DNA from 2 places in the Kribbella amoyensis genome. Region 1 is predicted to be linked to the other one. Evidence: riboswitches for the same ligand, from Rfam matches in the RefSeq annotation. Region 1 holds a riboswitch; the other holds the start of a gene.
The links. Region 1 has a riboswitch for S-adenosylmethionine ahead of FB561_RS38205 (GNAT family N-acetyltransferase). Riboswitches for the same ligand answer to the same signal wherever they lie in the genome.
Positions count from the first base shown of each region.

Region 2: another riboswitch for S-adenosylmethionine. It lies ahead of FB561_RS23535 (aminotransferase class V-fold PLP-dependent enzyme); the one in region 1 lies ahead of FB561_RS38205 (GNAT family N-acetyltransferase).

Region 1 is NZ_VIVK01000001.1:1,931,107-1,934,442, forward strand. It holds gene FB561_RS09240 (DUF5926 family protein) at 1-594, shown strand, start outside; gene FB561_RS09245 (peptidase inhibitor family I36 protein) at 652-1,029, opposite strand; gene FB561_RS38200 (GNAT family N-acetyltransferase) at 1,143-1,448, opposite strand; gene FB561_RS38205 (GNAT family N-acetyltransferase) at 1,424-1,888, opposite strand; SAM riboswitch class IV at 1,989-2,105, opposite strand; gene FB561_RS09255 (arginine deiminase) at 2,434-3,336, opposite strand, start outside.
Region 2 is NZ_VIVK01000001.1:5,023,022-5,026,357, forward strand. It holds gene FB561_RS23530 (prolyl oligopeptidase family serine peptidase) at 1-153, shown strand, start outside; gene FB561_RS23535 (aminotransferase class V-fold PLP-dependent enzyme) at 206-1,573, opposite strand; SAM riboswitch class IV at 1,588-1,701, opposite strand; gene FB561_RS23540 (neutral/alkaline non-lysosomal ceramidase N-terminal domain-containing protein) at 1,749-3,041, opposite strand; gene FB561_RS23545 (N-acetylglucosamine kinase) at 3,109-3,336, opposite strand, start outside.

The DNA of each region.
Region 1 (3,336 bases):
CCGAGTCGCGACGTCGGCCACGCGATCACCGCCGCGCTGACCACCGAGCCGGGCAACCCGATCCAGCTCGGTGACCTGCTGAAGGACGGTCCGCGGCTGCAGGACCTGATCGACACCAGCGAGCCGATCACCGTGAAGGTGCACGAGGGCTTCGACTTCTGGGTCGGCGAGAACGTCGAGGACCCGACCGGCGAGGTCGCCGCCGGCCTCGAACGCGCCAACGCCGCCGCCTCCCCGACGGTCCGCCTGGACTCGGTCGACGCGGCGTACTGGACCCAGATCGGCGACCGCCGGTACCTGCGCTGGGTGATGCCGCACGCCGAGGACACCCTGCTCGACGCGTTGGCCCGGCTGCACGCGGCCGGCGGCTCGGCCCTCACCGACGGCAGCCGCCTGATCGGCTCGTTCCGGGCCCTCGGGGTCCTTGCCCCGGTCTGGGAGCTCCCCGCCGACGCCGAGGCCGCCGACCTGGAGAAGCCGGCCGCCGACTTCGCCGCCGCCCTCGACAAGGCGCTCGCCACCGAAGCCCCGCTCAGCACCGAAGAGCGAGCCGCCCGAGCCGGCCTGGCCAGCCGCCAGCTCACCATCCGCTGAAACCAGTGGTCCCCTGCTGCAGACGGGCAGCAGGGGACCAGCTCTATCCCGCAGCGCTCAGACCTGGACCACAATTCGGTCCGCGGTGTTCTCGTGGGGAAGGACGTTGGCCCCCACGCCGTTGGGACCGAACACCTCGTAGATGGGGACGTACGCAGCTTTGTCTGCGTGCCAGTTGTACAGGATGATCTTTCGGGCCCGGACGGCCCGCATCGACGAGATCTTGTCCTTGTACCCGGCGGGCAGGAGGTACCCGCCGGTCGCGCGAACCACGTAGCGGTCGCCAGTGCCGTGGTAGCCGTCCCACAGGCAGCCGTAGGCGTCCGCGGGGCAGTCCCACGCCGCAGTCGTAGCGGCCTCGGCGGGCGTAAGTACTGCCGTGGCAGCAGCGACCGTCGCGAGTGCGGCGGTAGTTCTGGTCAGCGATTTCTTCATGGAGTCCCTTCGTCGGTGTCTGCCGGCAATAGTTGCCGTCGGCACTGTCATGGAACTGCCGCGGATCTGCCGCCAGGACCGATGCCTTCCCGGGTTGTTGCGGAGGGCCCGGATTACCAGCCGGTGGCCCAGCCGGTTCGGGCTTTGCCTCGACGGACTTTGGGCAGGGGCTGGTTGGTGCCCTGGCTGGTGGGGCGGAGCAGGGCCAGCCGGGCTTGGAGACGGGTGCGGCGGGTCGGCCAGTCCTTGTCGATGATCGAGTACATCGCGGAGTCGCGGAGGCGATCTTCCTCACCCGGGACCCAGGAGCGGGACCAGCTCCGCAGGGTGCCCTCGTAGGTGGCGCCGACGCTCTCGATGGCGGCGCGGGAGTGCAGGTTGCGGGCATCGGTCTTCAGTCGACGCGGGCGACACCCCACTGCTCGAAGGCGTGACTGAAGAGCAGGAGCTTCGCCTCGGCGTTCACCCCCGTCCGCTGCGCCGACGCCGCGAGCCAGGTGAACCCGACCTCGATCGCGCTCAGCCCGGTACCGTCCGGCCAGGGCCGCGGATCCCAGTACGCCGTCGCGCCGATCGCCCGTCCGGTGGCCGGGTCCACCTGCGCGTACGGGGCCAGTCGCCCGGTATCGGCCCGAGCGAGCTGGGCCGCGAGGTAGTCGTCGATCTCCTGGGCCGTCGGTACCCAGGTGTACCGGTAACTGCTCCGATCCTCCTCGGCCGCGACCGCGAGATCGGCCGCGTGCCGGTACTCCAACGGCTCCAGCCGCACGAACTCCCCCACCAGCACGGGTGCCGTCAACACGAACTCGCCGGCCATCCGAGCACCGCGGCCGTCGTACCGGGCCGGATCCGCCGTCACGGAGTCGCCGGGATCCTGCTCGGGTCGTGCCGGTGTCGGGGGGCCCGCGGTGGAAGGCGGGGGAGGTTCGCCGGAGCGCATGAGACGCACGGTCCTTTCGGGTCGCGGCTTGCCCGGTACTCGGCGTACCGGACCAGGTCATCACCCGGGGCACCCCACCCGCTGCTACGAGGGTTGCCGGCCAGCGAGCCGGGGCTTCGCGCTGGCGCTCTTGACCTGTCGCGGACCTTAGCACCGGATTCGCGCCGCGGCCCGTGGATTTCCTTCCGACTTCACCACACAACCGAGCCCCGGACCAGGGCGCGGCCGGAAATGCCGAAGGGCCCGCACGAGGTGCGGGCCCTTCGGAGGCCTGGGTTGGCCCCAGGAACGTGGACGGCCCAAGTCCTGCTGACGGGGGAGCAACAGGGCCTGGGCCTAGGCATGAAGACTACTCACAAGACGGGCCGGGGACAACCCCCGATTTCACTCCGTGTGTCGCAAGGCTTACTTCACTGTGAGTGATCGCGTTCCACGGGGTGGATCGAACGACGGTCGACAGAGCGTCATCGACCCGAGTCGGCCGACCTGGTGAGCGGGTCGCGAAGGATCGGGCAGGACATGCAGCGCGGGCCGCCGCGACCGGAGCCGAGCTCGGAGCCGGAGATCCGGATGACGTCGATCCCGGACTCCTCCAGGCGGGCGTTGGTCTCGACGGTCCGCTCGTAGGCGATGCAGACCCGCGGGGCCAGGGCGAGGGTGTTGTTGCCGTCGTCCCACTGCTCGCGTTCGGCCGTGACCGGGTCGAGGCCGGTGTCGATGCGACGGAGGGTGTCGATCTCGAGCGCCTTGGCCGCCGCCACCAGGAACGGCTCCGGCTCGGCCACGTGCAGCTGGTCGCCGTCGGTCGTGACGGCGAGGGCCCGCATCTCCTCGGCCATGTTCGGGTACATCAGCACGGCGTCGACGTCGACCATCGTGCAGACGGTGTCGAGGTGCATCGTGGCCCGCTGCTGGGCGATCGGGACGGCGAGGACGGTGTGGGCCAGGTCCTTCGCGAAGACCCGGCGGGCCAGTCGTTCGACGCCGGCCGGGGTGGTCCGCTCGCCGACACCGACCGCGAGGACGCCGGGGCCGAGGGCGAGCACGTCGCCGCCTTCCACGTGCTCGAGTTGGTGGTCGTACACCTTGTCGGCGCCGGTGAAGCGCGGGTGGAACCTGTAGATCAGCTCGGTCAGCTGGGTCTCGCGGGACCGGGCCGGCATCGCCAGCGACGTCACCGCCACCGAATCGCGGATCCACACGCTGGAGTCGCGGGTGAAGAGCAGGTTCGGCAGCGGGTCGATGAGGAAGTCTTCGTGGGCGAGCAGCGAGGTGACGAGCCCACCGGCCCGGACCTCGTCGTTCCGCACGCCGGCCATCAGCGCTTCGGCCAGCCCGGCCGGGTCCAGCGAACTCATCGCGGTGCG
Region 2 (3,336 bases), 3.1 Mb from region 1:
CTGCAGCACGCGCAGGCGGGCACTGCTCCGGTCCTGACCCGGGTCGAGGTCGACACCGGCCACGGCTTCGGCAAACCCGCCGCCATGGTCGCCTCGGAGTGGGCCGACCTGCTGGCGTTCGCCGCTCACCACACAGGTCTGTCGCCGAAGTAGCTTGTCGCTGTGCCGGTCCACCCGAGCGGTGGGCCGGCCGGCACAGCAGGGCTCACCAGATCTTGGGAGCCTCGAGGTCGCGCGGGTCCTCGGCCGGCTGGCAGCCGTGCGCGGACTCCTCGTACGCGGTGCGCGGGCCGCTCGTCGTGAGCGTGCGGACGGCGTTCACGAGGCGGTCGACGTGCTCGCGGGTGGTCCCGAGGCCGAGGCTCGCCCGGACGGCGGTGCCGTGCTCGGGGGAGTCGTTCAGCAGGTGACCGACGAGCAGGTGCGCACAGAACTTCCCGTCCCGCACCCCGATCCCGTACTCCGCCGACAGCGCCGCGGAGACCAGGGTGGACGTCAGGCCGTCCACGGTGAAGCAGACCGTACCGACGCGGTCGGCGTCCTCGCCGAAGACCGAGTACGTGGTGACGCCGGGGAGCTGGGCCAGTCCGGTCCGGAGCCGGGCTAGCAGGCTGCGCTCGTGCTGCTCGATCGCATCACGGTGCTCGCTGATCGCCGCACAGGCCGCCGCCAGGGCGATCGCGCCGATGACGTTGGGGGAGCCGCCCTCGTGCCGGGCCGGCCCTTCGTTCCAGACGGTGGTGTCGCCCGCTACGGCCGCGGTGGCGCCGCCGCCGAGCAGGTACGGGTCGGCCGCGTCGAGCCAGTCGGTCCGGCCCACCAGCGCGCCCGCACCGTACGGGGCGTACAGCTTGTGGCCGCTCAGGGCGACCCAGTCGACGTCGAGCGCGGCGATGTCGACCTCGCGGTGCGGGGCGAGCTGTGCGGCGTCGAGGCAGATCCGGGCACCGTGGGCTCGCGCGACAGCGGCCAGCTCGGCGATCGGGAAGATCTCGCCGGTGACGTTCGAGGCGCCGGTGACCACCACGAGCCGTGGTCCCTCGGGCGCCGTCCGCAGCGCGTCGGCGACGGCGGTGATGGCCTGGGCCGGCGACTCGGGCGCCGCTAGCCGGACGGTGCGCTCCGCGGGCCAGGGCAGCAGGGCCGCGTGGTGCTCGGACTCGAAGACGATCACGGTCGCGTCGGCCGGGACCGCGCGGGCGAGCAGGTTCAGGGCGTCGGTGGTCTGCCGGGTGAAGATCACCTGGTAGTCGTCCCGCGCGCCGACGAACTCGTGCACCTGCCGACGGGCCCGCTCGTACCACTGGGTGGTGATCCGGGAGGCGTACCCGTTGCCGCGGTGCACCGAGGCGTACGACGGCAGCGCGGCCTCGACGGCGGCGCGCACCGACTCCAGACAGGGCGCGCTGGCCCCGTGGTCGAAGTTGGCGTAGTCCGTCACCCGGCCGTCGGCCAGCGGGACGAGCAGGTCGGCGCCGACGGTCGCGGGGATGCTACCGGTGCTGAGCCGGGCCACGGACGGCCGGACGACGGCGGTGTGATTGGCAGGCTCGAGGATGGAGAGGATGGACACGCTGGCTCCCGGTGGGTCCGCACTTGCCGAACGGGGTGTCCGCACGGCCTGGTCCTCACCCGGGGCACCCCACCGCGGAGGAGGGTTGCCGGCCAGCTAGCCGGGGCTTGTCGCTGGCACTCATGACCTGCCGAAGACGGTAACCAACAGCCCGGTCCGCGCGCCAGCAGCTATCTCATTCAATGAGATCTGTGGACACATCGTGAGAAGGTGCTCGGATCGACAGCGTGGTCGCCGCCGCCAGGAGACGATCGGTCGCGGCCGGGTCGAAGTAGCTGATCAGCGCCTCGTACGTACCGGTCCGGCGGGCCTCCGCGTCGACCAGGTACCCGAAGTACCCGTCCGTGTAGCCGATCACCCGGGTGACGCCGTACTCGCTTCCGTCCTGCAGCCGGCGGCCGTGGATCGCGAAGGGCTCGACCGGCAGGTGGATCCAGGCGACGTGGCCGAGCGAGACGACCGTGATCGGCACCACGAGCTCGGCCGGCAGGTCCGCGGCGAGCATCGCGGCCTGACCACGCGCGCCCTCCAACCGGGTGCGGGCGATTCGGGCGGCTGGTCCGTCTCCGCTGCGGACGGCGGCCTCGGCTGCGTCGACCATCGCGGAGACCTCTTCAGGAGAAGGGAGTTCGCGAACGGGCAGGCGGATCGTCGTCCGCCGCACGGTCGGCGCGATCGACGGCAACGGGATCCCGCCCTCGGCCAGGGCGTCGTTGACCGCGGTAGCCAGGAGTCCGCCGAGTCGGCCGATCTCGGCCGCGTCCCGACCTTGCCGGGTGAACCGCGGACTGACGTCGCCGGCCGCCCCTTGCAGGAAGCCGACCACGGGACTGTCGAGCCGATCCCGTGCGGCGCCCGGCCAGTCGGCGGACCAGAGCAGGTTCTCGGCGCCGTACGCGGTCGGGTGACAGGCGAAGTCGACCAACACCGCGGCCGTGGTCCCCGCCTGGTCGGTCAGGGCGAGGATGCCGACCGTGGCGTCGTGCGGACCATCGAGGTGATGGCGGTTGGTCCCGACGCCGCGAACCTCGGTGGATCGCCAGCTCGCTGTGACCGGGATGCGGGCGATCTCGGCGGTAGCGACGGTCGTGGTGAGGGCGCGGACCAGGTCGGGTTCGCGTTCGGCGGTCATCACGGGGTGGATCCGGCCCGACCACCCGGACGGACCCGAGTGCGTGTGGGACGCGCAGACCAGGACGCGTTCCGCGGGGATGCCCGTCGCGGTGGCTGCCGCTTCGGCCAGCTCGGTGGCGAGTTCGGTCGTGGTGGCGACGGCGTCCAGGCTGAGCCAGAGCACGCCGGAGTCGTCCTCGGTGCTGAGCCAGACGAGGGTGGCGCGCAGCGGGTCCGCCGTACCGGTCGCGGGGCCGAGGCGGCCGGCGTACCCGTCCATCGGATGCCCGGCGGGCGGCGTGATGTCCAAGGTGGTTGCGCCAAGCAACAAGGGTGGGTGCTGTCGTCTGCTCATCGTCGTGTCCTCTGCCTGTCGGCGACGGCTACCAACGATGACCGCACCGACCGGTCGGCGGAAGGGGTCACTCCGGGCGGCGGTGCACGGTGACCAGGTCGTCGTACGGCTGCAGCGTTCCGCGGGCGAGCCGGGCCGCGCCGTCCAGCGGTGTCCCGAGGGGCTTGGTCAGCGCCGCGCGGTCGTCGAGCTGCCGGGCCAGTGGTTCGAGCAGCTGGTCACCGGCGTCGAAGAGCCCACCGACACAGGCGACCGGGATCTCCTCGCCCGGACGCATCGTCGCGACGGCGGTCCG